2 regions of the Pseudomonas sp. S34 genome follow, and region 2 is predicted to be linked to the other one. Evidence: predicted binding sites of a transcription regulator. Region 2 holds the regulator's gene; the other holds the start of a gene.

Region 1 (3,425 bases), 1.2 Mb from region 2:
ATTAACCTGTCATTTGTAACAGGTCACAGATCGACTTTTGCCCCTTATGATCCGTACCTCAAATACGGAAGTTTGAGATTCAAGTTCTAACACACCATCAACGGGCAAGCGTAACCTGAGGACAATTCTCATGACAACTAAAATTGAGATCACATCAGAAAAAATCATGCCGCAGAATGATGCAATTAGATTCGCCGATGTTGGAGACCACTTCGATTTAGACGGCGGAAGAGAAAACTATATTGTAAAATCTAAAACCTTCAAAGCAAACTTCGAACCAATCCACAACTTTCCAAGAGACATAACAATCAAGTTAATTTTAGAGCGCGCAGAATCAACATATGAGCTGGAAACATCAGTTATTAACTCAACACTTGAGAGACCACCTGCTATAATTGGCGACATTTGCATCACACCTCAAGGTACCTTTAAACTCATTAGCCAAGCCTTTATGATTCGCACTAATGGCCTCTATTTCCCTAACTGGCACTTCGATGCGGTTAACGAGGCTGCTGATTCACTTAACCCTGAACATCAAGATGATCCTGAAGCTGACGATCCAATCTGGGTAACCCTAAATGAATCAATTAAACTTTCCCACCCCGGAAATTCTTACAATTTTAACATCCCAAACAACCCACCGACATATATGGCACGCTCCAAAAAGTTCATTAGCCATAAAATGGACGGGAGCGAATGGAGCATCGAGACGATTGTAGAAGCTGCGGGACATCAGGATATTCAGCTAAATACAAACGTTGAGGCCCGACTAGGTATTTTGCCTTATGCCAAATCCGGCGATATTGTACTAAACGCAGACAATAATCTTTACAAAGTCGAATTTAAACTCTTCAGTCGAAGCCCTTCATCGCACCTCTATTCTTTCGGCTTAGGATTAGAAAATATTTGATCGACAATAATGATGACAAATCAAGAGAGGGAGGCTTACCGCCTCCCTTTTGAACATGCCGATTAATGAAGAAAATTACTCCCGAAAAGCCCTCGCTGAATACCCTCGAAGAAAAAGTCCTCCTGTCAACCTTGGCCTATTGTTCTAGCAATCGTCTCAACCGTGGCGCTGACTTGCTCTTGGTAACGGTCGAGGTCGAGCTTGTGCTGTTTCTGCATTTCGATCTGCTGGGAGCACAGATTCATCGCCGCCAGCACCAGCAATCGGTCACCGATCAGCGTCGGGTACTTCCTCTTGGTTTCGGCCAGGGCTGCCTTCAACATCATCGCGGCGTCCAGCAGGGTCTGTTCTTCCCCGGCCGGTGCCTTGATCGAATAGTCCTCCCCCAGGATCGAGACGACTTTTACCCCTGCGGCGTTGTAACTCATGCGCTGACAGGGCCTGCGCTGACGCGCTCAACCAGGGCCTGGATGCGAGCCGCCGTGGCGCCTTGCTTCTCTTCCTGCTCCATCAGGTTCAGTTGCAGGCTTTCATTTTCATCCTTGGCCTGGGCCAGTTCTGCGGTCAGGGTCTGGTTGGTGCCGAGCAACGTCTGGTTCTGTTGCACCAGGTCACTGACCAGTTGTTCCAATTGGCTTAGGGATGCTTCCAACATTTTGATTTTCCGGGCTTTTTCAAAGGGCGCGTACGATAAAGAAAAGTCACCCTGGATGCCAGGGTTATACAGGCGCAAAGCCTTGATTTTGCTGACAAGTGACCTTTCTCGCGAACTGTAGAGACTGTGATACCCCGATCTGGTTCCTGCACTTCGTCGCCCGCCTATGCAGGAGCGAGCTTGCTCGCGATGGACGTGAACGATATCGCGCCCTGTCTGAATGATTGCGTTGTCCATGCGTTTTTCGCGAGCGGGCTCGCCCGGTCGCAGTAAAAACGCGCAAGGACTCAAGACTTCAGTCCGGCGACCGATAAGCCATCCATACAGCAGCCTCAGCCCCGCGCGGATGCGCTCTTCTCGGTGATTGCCATGTCCCTTCGTAATATGAATATCGCCCCTCGGGCGTTCCTCAGCTTTGCCCTGATTGGCGGCTTGATGATGGTTCTGGGGGTGTTTGCCTTGAATCAGATGAGCAAGATCCGCGGCGCGGCCGAGAACATCACCAACAACAGTGTGCCGAGCATCAAGAGCCTGGACGACTTCACCCAGCTCACCTTGCGCCTGCGCGTGCTGTCCTATCGCTTGCTGGTGAACCGCGAGCCTGATGTGCAGCAGAAAACCATGGAACTGCTGGAGACGCGCAACCAGCAGATTCGCACGGCCCAGGCAACCTACGAAAAGCTGATCGCCAGCCCGCAGGAACGTGCGACCTACGATCAATACGTACAGCTGCTGGGTCAATACCGCCAGATCGAAGACCGGATGAAGACCCTGTCGCGCAACAATCAGGTCGATGAATTGCGCAGCCTGCTCAACACCGATTTGCTCAACAACTCCGAAGCGGTCAACACCGTGTTGAACCGCCTGCTGGAGATCAACACCCAGCAGAGCCACGACACCAACCAGCAGTCGGCGGATCAATACGATTCGGCGTTCAACCTGGTAATCACCCTGTTGGTGATCGCCACCGCCTTGACGCTGCTGCTCGCCTGGTTGCTGACCAACAGCATCACCCAACCGATCGCCAATGCCCTGGGCGCCGCCGAACAGATTGCCGAAGGCAACCTGACGCGCCCGATCACCGTTGACGGCCAGGATGAAGCCGGCCGTTTACTGCTGGCCATGTCGAAGATGCAGGAAAAACTGCGCGACACACTGCAGCGCATTTCCGGCTCGGCCACGCAACTTGCGTCTGCCGCAGAAGAACTCAACAGCGTCACCGACGAAAGCGCCCGCGGCCTGACCCGGCAGAACAACGAAATCGAACAGGCTGCCACCGCAGTCAACGAAATGACCAGCGCCGTGGAAGAAGTCGCGCGTAACGCGGTCAGCACGTCCGAGGCCTCGAAGAACGCCACCACATCTGCCGGTGACGGCCGTGACCTGGTGCAGGAAACCGTCAGCGCCATCGAACGCATGAGCGCCGACGTGCAGAGCACCGCGACCCTGATCGGCGACCTGGCCAACGAGTCCCGTGACATCGGCAAGGTACTGGATGTGATCCGTGGCCTGGCCGACCAGACCAACCTGCTGGCCTTGAACGCCGCCATCGAGGCCGCGCGCGCCGGTGAGGCCGGTCGTGGTTTTGCGGTGGTGGCCGACGAGGTACGTGCCCTGGCTCACCGCACCCAGCAGTCGACCAGCGAGATCGAACGCATGATCGGCAGTATCCAGAGCGGCACCGAGCACGCGGTGGATTCGATGCGCAACAGCACCGAACGCGCCGAATCGACCCTGAACATCGCCCGCGGCGCCGGGATGTCGCTGGACACCATCAACAGCGCCATCGTCGAAATCAACGAGCGCAACCTGGTGATCGCCAGCGCCGCTGAAGAACAGGCACAGGTGGCCCGTGAAGTG
Region 2 (13,006 bases):
CTCGCCGAGCGTGCCGAGGACAGCTCCCAGTTGGTCGGGTACTGCGCGGTACGGATCGGTTGATCGTCGGTGAAACCTTCGACATGGATCGGGTTGTCGAATGGCTTCAGGATCGCCGCGACCTTGTCGATGATGTTGAACGCGATGTCGCTGGGCATGGCGTCGCCGCTGCCGAACAACAGGCTGGAATTAAGCTCGATCTCGACCCACAACTCATTGCCGCGCACGGTCATCTGGTTGGAGCTGATCAGGTCACCGAACGCCACACTGATGTCGTCGGCGATGCTCTTGAGGGGATCGCTGGTGCCGGAGACGCCGGCATCGACCTGGTCACTGTCCTTGACCAGCGGCTTGGCCGGGGTCACGGTCTTCGGCCGCTCGTCACCGATGGGGATCGGCTTGAGCGAACGGTCGGAGTCGGTAAAGACCCCGATCAATGCCTCGGAAATGACCTTGTACTTGCCTTCGTTGATCGACGAGATGGAGTACATCACCACGAAAAAGGCGAACAGCAAGGTGATGAAGTCGGCATAGGAAACCAGCCAACGTTCATGGTTTACATGCTCTTCATGCTGGCGACGACGTGCCATGAGCTTATTCCCTTAATCCATGAAGCCCTGAAGCTTCAACTCAATGGAGCGAGGGTTTTCACCTTCGGCGATCGACAGGAGCCCTTCCAGCAACATCTCGCGATAACGCGACTGACGTAACGCGATGGATTTGAGTTTGGCGGCAATCGGCAGCAGCACCAGGTTGGCACTGGCCACACCGTAGATAGTGGCGACGAACGCCACGGCAATACCGCTGCCCAGTTGCGATGGATCAGCGAGGTTGCCCATGACATGAATCAGGCCCATGACCGCACCGATGATGCCGATGGTCGGCGCGTAACCGCCCATGCTTTCGAAGACTTTGGCCGCTTCGATGTCGCGGCTTTCCTGGGTGTAGAAGTCCACTTCCAGAATGCTGCGGATGGCTTCCGGCTCGGCGCCATCCACCAGCAGTTGCAGGCCTTTGCGTGCGTAGTTGTCGGGCTCGGCATCGGCGATGCCTTCAAGGCCCAGCAGGCCTTCCTTGCGGGCGGTCAGGCTCCAGTTCACCACGCGGTCGATGCCACCGGCCAGATCGACACGGGGCGGGAACAGGATCCAGGCGAGGATCTGCATGGCGCGCTTGAAGGCACTCATCGGCGATTGCAGTAGCGCGGCGCCAATGGTGCCGCCGAGCACGATCAGCGCTGCCGGGCCGTTGGCCAGGGCGCCGAGGTGACCGCCTTCAAGGTAGTTGCCGCCGATGATCGCGACAAAGGCCATGATGATGCCAATCAGGCTTAGAACATCCATCAGATACAGGCCTCGACCAGGTGCCTGCCAATGTCGTCCAGGCTGTACACCGCGTCGGCGAGCTCGGCTTTGACGATGGCCATCGGCATGCCGTAGATCACGCAACTGGCTTCGTCCTGCGCCCAGATCGAACTGCCGCCCTGCTTGAGCAGGCGCGCGCCTTCGCGACCGTCGGCGCCCATGCCGGTCAGGACCACCGCCAGAACTTTGTCACCGTAGGTCTTGGCTGCCGAACCGAAGGTAATGTCCACGCACGGCTTGTAATTGAGACGTTCGTCACCCGGGAGGATTTTCACCGCGCCGCGGCCGTCGATCATCATCTGCTTGCCACCCGGCGCCAGTAGCGCCAGGCCCGGACGCAGGATATCGCCATCCTCGGCTTCCTTGACGCTGATGCGGCAGAGCTTGTCCAGGCGCTCGGCAAAGGCCTTGGTGAAGGCCGCCGGCATGTGTTGAACCAGCACGATCGGGGCCGGGAAGTTGGCCGGCAATTGGGTCAACACTCGCTGCAGGGCGACCGGGCCGCCGGTGGACGTACCGATGGCCACCAGTTTGAAGGCTTTGCGTTTCGGCGCGGGCGACGACGCAGTGGCCGCATGCGTACGCGCAGGGATCGGTGCCGGACGCACGGGCGCGCTGCTGCCGTAACCGCCGACGCTCGAAGGCGCAGCTGTTGGAGCAGGTGCGGCCACAGGGGCCGGAGCGCTGTAAGTGCTGACGCGACGATTGCTGCGCGAGATGCTCAGGATCTTCTCGCACAACAGTTGCTTGACCTTCTCGGGGTTGCGCGAGATGTCTTCGAAATTCTTCGGCAGGAAGTCCACCGCGCCGGCATCCAGCGCATCGAGGGTGACCCGGGCGCCTTCGTGGGTCAGCGAGGAGAACATCAGGACCGGGGTCGGACAGCGTTGCATGATGTGCCGCACGGCGGTGATGCCGTCCATCATCGGCATCTCGTAGTCCATGGTGATCACATCGGGCTTGAGGGCCAGCGCCTGATCAATCGCCTCTTTGCCGTTGGTCGCCGTGCCGACGACCTGGATATTGGAATCCGCTGAAAGAATTTCCGAGACGCGGCGGCGGAAAAACCCCGAATCGTCCACCACCAGGACTTTGACTGCCATAAACACTCCATTAGATGGAGCGAGGCCAGGCGCCTCGCTCCACCAGAATCAAATACGCCGTGTGGCGTAACGCTTGAGCATGCTCGGAACATCGAGAATCAGCGCGATGCGGCCGTCACCGGTGATGGTGGCGCCGGACATGCCCGGGGTTCCCTGGAGCATTTTGCCCAATGGCTTGATGACTACTTCTTCCTGGCCCACCAGTTGATCGACGACAAAGCCGATCCGCTGCGTGCCCACCGAAAGGATCACCACATGGCCCTCGCGCTGCTCTTCGTGAGCGGCGGAGCTGACCAGCCAGCGTTTGAGATAGAACAATGGCAGCGCCTTGTCCCGCACGATCACCACTTCCTGGCCGTCCACGACGTTGGTGGTCGACAGGTCGAGGTGGAAGATCTCGTTGACGTTCACCAGCGGGAACGCGAACGCCTGGTTACCGAGCATGACCATCAGCGTCGGCATGATCGCCAGGGTCAGCGGCACCTTGATGACGATCTTCGAACCCTGGCCCTTGGCCGAGTAGATGTTGATCGAGCCGTTGAGCTGGGAAATCTTGGTTTTCACCACGTCCATGCCCACGCCACGACCCGATACGTCGGAAATCTCGGTCTTGGTCGAGAAACCCGGGGCGAAGATCAGGTTGTAGCATTCGGTGTCGCTCAGGCGATCGGCGGCATCCTTGTCCATCACACCGCGTTTTACCGCGATGGAACGCAGCACGTTCGGGTCCATGCCCTTGCCGTCGTCGGAGATCGACAGCAGGATGTGGTCGCCTTCCTGCTCCGCCGCCAGGATCACCTTGCCACCCCGGGCCTTGCCCGAGGCTTCACGCTCTTCCGGTGACTCGATGCCGTGGTCAACCGCGTTGCGCACCAAGTGGACCAGCGGGTCGGCCAGGGCCTCGACGAGGTTCTTGTCGAGGTCGGTTTCTTCGCCGACCAGCTCCAGGTTGATCTCTTTCTTGAGCTGGCGGGCCAGGTCGCGAACCAGGCGCGGGAAGCGCCCGAAGACTTTCTTGATCGGTTGCATCCGGGTCTTCATGACCGCGGTTTGCAAGTCGGCGGTGACCACGTCGAGGTTCGACACGGCCTTGGACATGGCTTCGTCGCCGCTGTTGAGGCCCAGGCGGACCAGGCGGTTACGCACCAGCACCAACTCGCCGACCATGTTCATGATCTCGTCCAGACGCGCGGTATCGACACGTACCGTGGTCTCGGCTTCGCTCGCCGGCTTTTCCGCCGGTGGCGCGGCCGGGGCACGGGACGATGCCGGTGCAGCAGTTGCCGGGGCCGGCGCTTCGGCTTTTGGCTCGGGGGCCCTGGCCACCGGTTTCGGCGTAGCTGCCTTGGCGGCAGGTGCCGCAACCGAGGCGTTGGCGCCGGTTGCCGTTCCAACCGTCGCGCCCACTTCAGTGAACTTGCCTTTGCCGTGCAATTCGTCGAGCAGCGCTTCGAACTCGTGATCGGAAATCAGATCGCTGCCGGCCGCCACCGCGCTTGGTGCCGCGGGTGCAGGCACAGAAGCAATGGCCGACTCCAGCGCCTCGACAGCAAAATTACCCTTGCCGTGCAGCTGGTCGAGCAGTGCTTCGAATTCGTCGTCAGTAATATCGGAACTGTCGCCAGTCGCTTTCGGGGCTTCTGGCGCAGCCGGTGCCGGGACCACCGCGTCAACGGCGAACTGGCCTTTACCGTGCAGTTGATCGAGCAACGACTCGAACTCGGCATCGGTGATTTCGTCGCTGCCAGCGGCATTGCCGGCAGGCGCTGGAACAGCCGCCGGGGCCTCGGCCTGGGCCTTGACGGCGTTCAGCGAGTCCAGCAGTTGTTCGAATTCATTGTCGGTGATATCGCCCGACTCGCTTTCAGCCACAGGCGCTTCGACCACAGCGACGACAGGTGCGGCAGCCGCCTCGTCAGCCGATTGCGGCTCGGCCAGACGGGCCAGCGCCGCGAGCAGTTCCGGTGTCGCAGCCGTGATCGGGCTGCGTTCGCGGACTTCGCTGAACATGCTGTTCACCGCGTCCAGCGCTTCGAGAACCACGTCCATCAGTTCCGAGTCGACGCGACGCTCACCCTTGCGCAGGATGTCGAACACGTTCTCGGCGATGTGGCAGCACTCCACCAGCTCGTTGAGCTGGAGGAAGCCGGCGCCCCCTTTTACAGTGTGAAAACCGCGAAAAATTGCATTGAGCAAATCCGCATCATCCGGACGGCTTTCCAGCTCGACCAGTTGCTCGGACAGTTGCTCTAGAATCTCGCCGGCCTCAACCAGGAAATCCTGAAGGATCTCTTCATCGGCGCCGAAGCTCATTAAGGGGGTGCTCCTAAAGGTCTAAAAACCTAAAATGCCTAAAATTCTAAAACCCTAGGCTGGATAGCAAATCGTCCACATCGTCCTGACCGGACACAACGTCTTCTCTTTTATCGGCATGAATCTGCGGACCTTCACCCTGAGAGAGATGTTTTTGTGGATCTTTTTCAGCAAGCATCGCTTCACGGTCATGTTCGATGCCCGCAAAGCGGTCCACCTGACTGGCCATCAGCACGAGCTTGAGCAGGTTGCTTTCAACTTCGGTGACCAACTGGGTCACACGCTTGATCACCTGGCCTGTGAGGTCCTGGTAATCCTGGGCGAGCAGGATGTCGTTCAGGTTGCCCGACACCGCGCGATTGTCCGTGCCGCTGCGCGTCAGGAACCCGTCGACCCGTCGGGCCAGTTCACGAAACTCTTCGGCGCCGACTTCGCGACGCATGAAGCGCCCCCAGTCCGCGCTCAACACCTTGGCTTCATCGGCCAGGCCATTGACCAGCGGCGTGGCACTTTCCACCAGATCCATGGTGCGGTTGGCCGCAGCCTCGGTCAGCTTGACCACATACCCCAGGCGCTCGGTGGCGTCGGTGATCTGCGACACTTCTTCGGCCTGCGGCATGTGCGGGTCAATCTGGAAATTGACGATCGCGCTATGCAGTTCGCGGGTGAGCTTGCCCACTTCCTGATACAGGCCGCGGTCACGGGTCTGGTTGAGCTCATGGATCAATTGCACCGCGTCGCCGAACTTGCCTTTTTCAAGGCTCTCGACCAATTCGAGGGCGTGTTTTTTCAGGGTCGATTCAAAATCGCCCAATGAAGTTTCGTTATTGCCCATAGCTCCCCCGTGGCGCACTCATCAACCGATGCGTTCGAAAATCTTCTCGATTTTTTCTTTCAACGCCTGGGCCGTGAAGGGCTTGACCACATAGCCGTTAACGCCGGCCTGGGCCGCTTCGATGATCTGCTCGCGCTTGGCTTCAGCGGTCACCATCAGCACCGGCAGGTGCTTGAGCTTTTCATCGGCACGCACGTGACGCAGCAGATCGATACCGGTCATGCCAGGCATGTTCCAGTCCGTTACCAGAAAGTCGATGCTTCCGCTGTTGAGCACCGGAATGGCGGTAGTGCCATCGTCGGCCTCGACGGTGTTGGTGAACCCAAGGTCACGCAGCAGGTTCTTGATGATCCGCCGCATCGTTGAGAAGTCATCAACGATGAGGATTTTCATGTTCTTGTCCAATTCGACCTCCAAGCAGTCTTAAACGCGCCCAGCACCTGGACACGCCATTTCAATCAATCCGGCAAAGCACTCAATGACTGTCTGGAGCACAACAGATCGCGACCGGCGCAGTTCAACACCACACCGGCCTCGTTCGCAGTGTCCCCACACTGCCTTCAGCGCGCTCGCCACTCCCCCAAACGCCCCCGCAAACGGGCCGCGCACTGGCTGTGTAACTGGCTGACCCGCGATTCGCTGACCCCCAGGACCTCACCGATTTCCTTGAGATTCAACTCTTCGTCGTAGTACAGCGCCAACACCAGTCGCTCACGCTCCGGCAAATTGGCAATCGCATCCGCCAGCGCAGCCTGGAAGCGTTCATCCTCCAGGTCGCGTGACGGCTCGACATGAGCACTCGCGCCATCCTCGTGCAGCCCTTCGTGTTCGCCGTCCTGCAACAGGTCGTCGAAACTGAACAGCCGGCTGCCCAGGGTGTCGTTCAAAATCCCGTAGTAATCGTCGAGACTCAATTGGAGTTCGGCCGCAACTTCGTGATCTTTAGCGTCACGGCCGGTTTTAGCTTCAATCGAGCGAATGGCATCGCTGACCATGCGCGTATTGCGGTGGACTGAACGTGGCGCCCAGTCCCCCTTGCGCACTTCATCGAGCATGGCGCCGCGGATTCGTATGCCCGCGTACGTCTCGAAACTGGCGCCTTTGCCGGCGTCATATTTGGTCGACACTTCAAGCAGGCCAATCATCCCGGCCTGGATCAGGTCTTCGACCTGGACACTGGCCGGCAAACGCGCCAGCAAGTGGTAGGCAATGCGTTTAACCAGCGGCGCGTAACGCTCGATCAGCTCGTACTGCGCATCACGCGCCGATCTCTTGTAGAGGTTGTAGCCGCTGGCTGTCATAGAACAGGTCCTGCTGTCTGCTGCACGAGGCGCTCGACGAAAAACTCCAGGTGCCCGCGCGGGTTGGCAGGCAGCGGCCAGGTATCAACCTTTTGTGCGATTGCCTTGAACGCCAGCGAGCACTTGGAACGCGGGAAGGCCTCGTAGACGGCGCGCTGCTTCTGCACGGCCTTGCGCACGCTTTCGTCGTAGGGCACCGCGCCGACGTATTGTAAGGCGACGTCGAGGAAGCGATCCGTGACCTTGGTCAACTTGGCGAACAGGTTGCGTCCTTCCTGCGGGCTCTGGGCCATGTTGGCCAGGACGCGGAAGCGGTTCATGCCGTAATCGCGGTTCAGCAACTTGATCAAGGCGTAGGCATCGGTGATCGAGGTCGGCTCGTCGCACACCACCAGCAGCACTTCCTGGGCTGCACGGACGAAACTGACTACCGAGTCACCAATGCCCGCAGCGGTGTCGATCACCAGTACGTCGAGGTTGTCGCCGATATCACTGAAGGCCTGGATCAGGCCGGCGTGTTGCGCGGGGCTCAGATGCACCATGCTCTGAGTGCCGGATGCGGCCGGAACGATACGGATGCCGCCGGGCCCCTGCAGCAATACATCGCGCAGTTCGCAGCGGCCTTCGATCACGTCGGCCAGGGTACGTTTGGGTGTCAGGCCCAGCAGAACGTCGACGTTCGCCAGCCCCAGGTCGGCGTCCAACAGCATGACGCGCCGGCCAAGTTCGGCCAAAGCCAGGGACAAGTTCACTGACACATTAGTTTTCCCGACGCCACCTTTGCCGCCGGTCACCGCGATCACCTGTACGGGATGCATGCTGCCCATGTTATTTCTTTACCTTGTCTTGCATAGACGGAGGCCACATTACTGGCTGCGCGTTCACAAACGGAACAATGCATGGCAGACCATCGATGTAGGTATAAAAACTGTTCATTTTTACCTCAGCCAACCTGCTTGGTCGGGCTGTGGTAGATGTCAGCGAACATGTCAGCCATGGCTTCTTCGCTGGGTTCTTCCTGCATTTGCACACTCACGGCGCGGCTGACCAATTGATGACGGCGCGGCAGATGCAAATCATCCGGGATCCGCGGGCCATCGGTCAGGTAAGCCACCGGCAGTTCATGACTGATGGCAAGGCTCAACACCTCGCCCAGACTAGCCGTTTCATCCAGTTTAGTCAGAATGCAGCCGGCGAGCCCGCAGCGCTTGTAACTGTGATAAGCGGCCGTTAGAACCTGTTTCTGGCTGGTGGTTGCCAGAACCAGATAATTTTTTGAACGGATGCCGCGACCGGCCAGACTTTCGAGCTGCATGCGCAGCGCCGGATCGCTGGCCTGCAGGCCCGCGGTATCGATCAGCACCACGCGTTTGCGCAGCAATGGCTCCAGCGCCTGCACCAAGGACTGGCCAGGGTCGACGTGGGTCACCGACACATTGAGAATGCGCCCCAAGGTCTTGAGCTGCTCCTGGGCACCGATGCGGAAGCTGTCCATGCTCACCAGCGCAATGTTCTGCGCGCCGTACTTGAGCACATAACGGGCAGCCAGCTTGGCCAGGGTGGTGGTCTTGCCCATGCCGGCAGGGCCGACCATGGCGATCACGCCGCCCTCTTCCAGCGGCTCGACCTCCGGAGTAACGATCATGCGCGCCAGGTGCGCCAGCAACATGCGCCAGGCCTGACGAGGCTCTTCGATTTCGGTGATCATTGCCAGCAGGTCGCGCGACAGCGGGCCAGACAGGCCGATACGTTGCAGGCGACGCCAGAGGTTGGCCTGGTCCGGACGGCTGCCTTGCAGCTGATTCCAGGCCAGGGAGCCGAGTTGTACTTCCATGAGTTCGCGCAGGCTGTTGAGCTCGAAACGCATCGAGTCGAACGCACGTGGATCCACGCCACCGGACGCTGGCGCAGCGGCCGGCGCGGGGCGACGGGGTTCGGCGTAGGTCGGTTCGATCAGCGGCTCGGCGGCAGTCAACGGCAATCCGGCGAACAGCTGGCGATTGGTTGCATTGTCGCTCTCGCCATCGCCACGCAGGCTCAATTCGGCCTGGGCGGTGACGATCCGCGACTGAGTCTTGCGCAATTCGTCTTCGAGCTCCATGTTCGGAACCCGCGGCGCCAGCGCCGACAACTTGTAGTCCAGCGCAGCCGTCAGTTCGACCCCCCCGGCGATCCGGCGGTTGCCAATGATGGCGGCATCAGCGCCCAGCTCATCGCGAACCAGCTTCATGGCCTGACGCATATCGGCGGCGAAAAAACGCTTAACTTGCATAAACCACTACCTCAGCCGTTGGGCCCTACTGTCGCAACGATGGTCACTTGCTTGTTGTCAGGGATTTCCTGGTAAGCCAACACATGCAAACCCGGGACTGCGAGCCGGCCAAATCGCGAGAGCATCGCGCGAACCGGACCGGCCACCAGCAGAATCACCGGCTGACCTTGCATCTCCTGACGCTGCGCCGCGTCGATCAACGAACGTTGCAGCTTCTCAGCCATGCTTGGCTCCAGCAGAACGCCCTCTTCAGAGCCTTGTCCTGCCTTTTGCAGACTATTGAGCAATATCTGTTCCAACCTTGGCTCCAGCGTGATAACCGGCAGCTCCGACTCAGTGCCTACAATGCTTTGGACGATTGCGCGGGATACGCCAACCCGCACGGCAGCCACCAGCGCGGCGGTATCTTGACTCTTGGCGGCATTGTTGGCGATCGCCTCGGCAATACTGCGGATATCGCGAACAGGCACTTGTTCGGCCAACAGCGCTTGCAACACCTTGAGCAACTGCGACAGCGAAACCACGCCCGGCACCAGCTCCTCGGCCAGTTTCGGCGAGCTTTTGGCCAGCAATTGCATGAGTTGCTGCACTTCTTCGTGACCGATCAGCTCACTGGAATGCTTGTAGAGTATCTGGTTCAAGTGAGTAGCCACTACTGTACTGGCATCGACCACCGTATAACCGAGGGATTGCGCCTGGGCGCGCTGGCTGATTTCGATCCAGACCGCCTCCAGGCCGAAAGCCGGATCTTTGGCGGTAATGCCATTGAGCGTGCCGTAGACCTGCCCCGGGTTGATCGCCAGCTCGCGATCCGGGTAAATCTCCGCCTCGGCCAGGATCACCCCCATGAGGGTCAGGCGATAGGCACTTGGCGCCAGGTCGAGGTTGTCGCGGATATGCACGGTCGGCATCAGGAAGCCGAGATCCTGGGACAGCTTCTTGCGCACGCCCTTGATTCGCGCCAGCAACTGGCCGCCCTGGTTGCGGTCCACCAGCGGAATCAGGCGATAACCCACCTCCAGGCCGATCATGTCGATCGGCGTCACGTCATCCCAGCCAAGCTCCCTGGTTTCCTGGGCGCGGGCAGGCGACGGCAGCAACTCCTGCTGGCGCTTGACCTCTTGCAGGGCGTGAACCTTGGCGACGTTCTGCTTCTTCCAGAACAGGTAAGCGCCACCGGCCGCCAGGGCCGCCATGCTCAGGAACGAGAAGTGCGGCATGCCGGGCACCAGGCCCATGACCGCCATCAAACCGGCTGCCACCGCCAGCGCCTTGGGCGAGGCGAACATCTGGCGATTGATTTGCTTGCCCATGTCTTCCGAACCGGACGCACGGGTCACCATGATTGCCGCTGCTGTCGATAACAACAGTGATGGCAATTGCGCCACCAAACCGTCACCGATGGTCAGCAGCGCATACACCTTGCCAGCGTCGCCGAAGGTCATGCCGTGCTGGAAGATACCGACCGCCATGCCGCCGATCAGGTTGATGAACAGGATCAACAGACCGGCGATGGCGTCACCGCGGACGAATTTGCTGGCACCGTCCATGGAACCGTAGAACTCGGCTTCCTGGGCCACTTCCGAACGACGGGCCTTGGCCTGGGCCTGATCGATCAGGCCGGCGTTGAGGTCGGCGTCGATCGCCATTTGCTTGCCGGGCATCGCATCGAGGGTGAAACGCGCGCTCACCTCGGAAATCCGCCCCGCGCCCTTGGTCACCACGACGAAGTTGATGATCATCAAAATCGCAAAGACCACGATACCGACCACGTAGTTACCGCCGATCACCACCTCGCCGAAGGCCTGGATCACCTTGCCGGCCGCCGCATGACCGTCCTGACCGTGGAGCATCACCACCCGCGTCGAAGCCACGTTCAGCGCCAGGCGAAGTAACGTTGCCACCAGCAGAATGGTCGGAAACACCGCGAAATCCAGCGGTCGCAGAGCGTAGACGCACACCAGCAGCACGACGATGGACAGGGCAATGTTGAAGGTGAAGAACACGTCCAGCAGGAACGGCGGCACCGGCAACATCATCATCGCCAGCATGACCAGCAGCAACAGCGGCACGCCCAGATTGCCTCGACTGAGGTCGGCAACGTTTGTGCGGGCACTGTTGATTAACTGAGAGCGATCCACCGGTTTTCCCCGTTCCTTTAAAGCAAACTTTTGACGCCTGAAGCGGGCGCAGAGCGGCTACTGCAAGAAGCTTTCCAACTTTTGCAAAGGGAGAAATAGAGCGATTTTTCAGGAGGATATGTGTTGCCTGGGCTGACGTCATCGCGGGCAAGCCACGCTCCCACAAGTTATCGCTGAAACTGTGGGAGCGGGCTTGCCCGCGAAGGGGCCATCAGCGACAGCGCGAAACTCAAGAATCGCGGCGCAAATCCGGCGGAATCGGCAAATCATCCTTCAGCGGATCAGGCCGCTTGCCCTTGCCCGCCCGGTACTGTCGAATCTGGTAGACGTAAGCCAACACCTGCGCCACCGCCAGATACAACCCACCCGGGATCTCCTGCTCAAGCTCCGTCGAGTAGTAGATCGACCGCGCCAATGCCGGCGATTCCAGCAACAGAATCTCGTTGGCCGCCGCGATCTCACGGATCTTCAGGGCCAGGAAGTCGCTCCCCTTGGCCAGCAATACCGGCGCATTACCCTTTTCCGGGTCGTACTTGAGGGCTACGGCGTAGTGCGTCGGGTTGGTGATGACCACGTCGGCGTCGGGGATCGCCGCCATCATCCGCCGCTGGGACATTTCGCGCTGGAGCTGGCGAATGCGTTGTTTGACCTCCGGCCGCCCCTCTTGATCCTTGTGCTCGTCACGCACTTCCTGCTTGGTCATTTTGAGTTTCTTGATGCTCTCCCAGAGCTGGATCGGCACATCCACGGCAGCGATGATGATCAATCCGCAAGCCATCCACAGGGAACTCCAACCGACCACTTGCACGCTGTGAATGATCGCGCGGTCCAGCGGTTCGTGAGCGATGCGCAGCAAATCGTCGATGTCCGCCGCCAACACCAGCAGCGCCACGAACAGCACGATGAAAAACTTCGCCAAAGCTTTGAGCAGTTCGGCAATGGCCTTGGTGGAGAACATGCGCTTGAGCCCGGCGCCGGGGTTCATCCGGCTGAACTTGGGCGCCATGGTGCCGGCAGAAAACAGCCAGCCGCCAAGGGAAATCGGGCCGATCAACGCGGCCAGCAGCAAGGTGATCATCACCGGTTGAATCGCCAGCAAGGCAATCTGTCCCGAGTGCAGCAAGTAGGTGCCCATCGAGCGCTGATCCAGCACCACCTCTCGCGACAGGGAAAAGTTCAGGCGCATCAGGTCCATCATTTCCTGGGCCAGCGCCCCACCGAACACCAGCAATGCCCCAGCCCCGGCGAGCATGATTGCCAGGGTATTGAGTTCCTTGGAACGGGCAATCTCACCCTTCTCACGGGCGTCCTTTTTCTTTTTCTCCGTGGGGTCTTCTGTTTTGTCCTGACCGCTTTCGCTCTCAGCCATGACTCAGCGCGCCTGTGCCAGTTCGCGTAAAAACTGCAAGGCCTCGGTGGCCAGCGGTTGATACTGATTGAGAATGTCCGCCAGCCCGACCCAGACGATAAACAGACCGAGCACCAGGGTCAGCGGGAAGCCGATGGAGAAAATGTTCAGTTGCGGCGCCGCCCGGGTCATCACGCCAAACGCGATGTTGACCACCAGCAGCGCGGTGATCGCCGGAAGCACCAACAGCAGCGCCGCGCCAAGCACCCAACCCAGCTTGCCGGCCAGCTCCCAGTAATGATTGACCATCAGGCCGCTGCCGACCGGCA

The links. Region 2 encodes FliA, which starts transcription of late flagellar genes. Its sites were predicted from a motif close to CTAAAGTTTNNNNNNNNNNNGCCGNTAA; they were not measured.
Region 1: a site for FliA is predicted at 1,852-1,879, ahead of PspS34_RS02110 (methyl-accepting chemotaxis protein). Genes of this name have one in related genera too.

Annotation. Positions count from the first base shown of each region.
Region 1 is NZ_CP019398.1:479,062-482,486, reverse strand. It holds gene PspS34_RS02125 (hypothetical protein) at 131-910, shown strand; gene PspS34_RS02120 (cell division protein ZapA) at 1,036-1,338, opposite strand; gene PspS34_RS02115 (hypothetical protein) at 1,335-1,565, opposite strand; gene PspS34_RS02110 (methyl-accepting chemotaxis protein) at 1,935-3,425, shown strand, end outside.
Region 2 is NZ_CP019398.1:1,689,540-1,702,545, reverse strand. It holds gene motD (flagellar motor protein MotD) at 1-590, opposite strand, end outside; gene PspS34_RS07465 (flagellar motor protein) at 603-1,343, opposite strand; gene PspS34_RS07460 (chemotaxis response regulator protein-glutamate methylesterase) at 1,343-2,467, opposite strand; gene PspS34_RS07455 (chemotaxis protein CheA) at 2,516-4,780, opposite strand; gene PspS34_RS07450 (protein phosphatase CheZ) at 4,827-5,615, opposite strand; gene PspS34_RS07445 (chemotaxis response regulator CheY) at 5,637-6,008, opposite strand; gene fliA (RNA polymerase sigma factor FliA) at 6,176-6,916, opposite strand; gene fleN (flagellar synthesis regulator FleN) at 6,913-7,743, opposite strand; gene flhF (flagellar biosynthesis protein FlhF) at 7,860-9,188, opposite strand; gene flhA (flagellar biosynthesis protein FlhA) at 9,200-11,329, opposite strand; gene flhB (flagellar biosynthesis protein FlhB) at 11,559-12,698, opposite strand; gene fliR (flagellar biosynthetic protein FliR) at 12,702-13,006, opposite strand, start outside.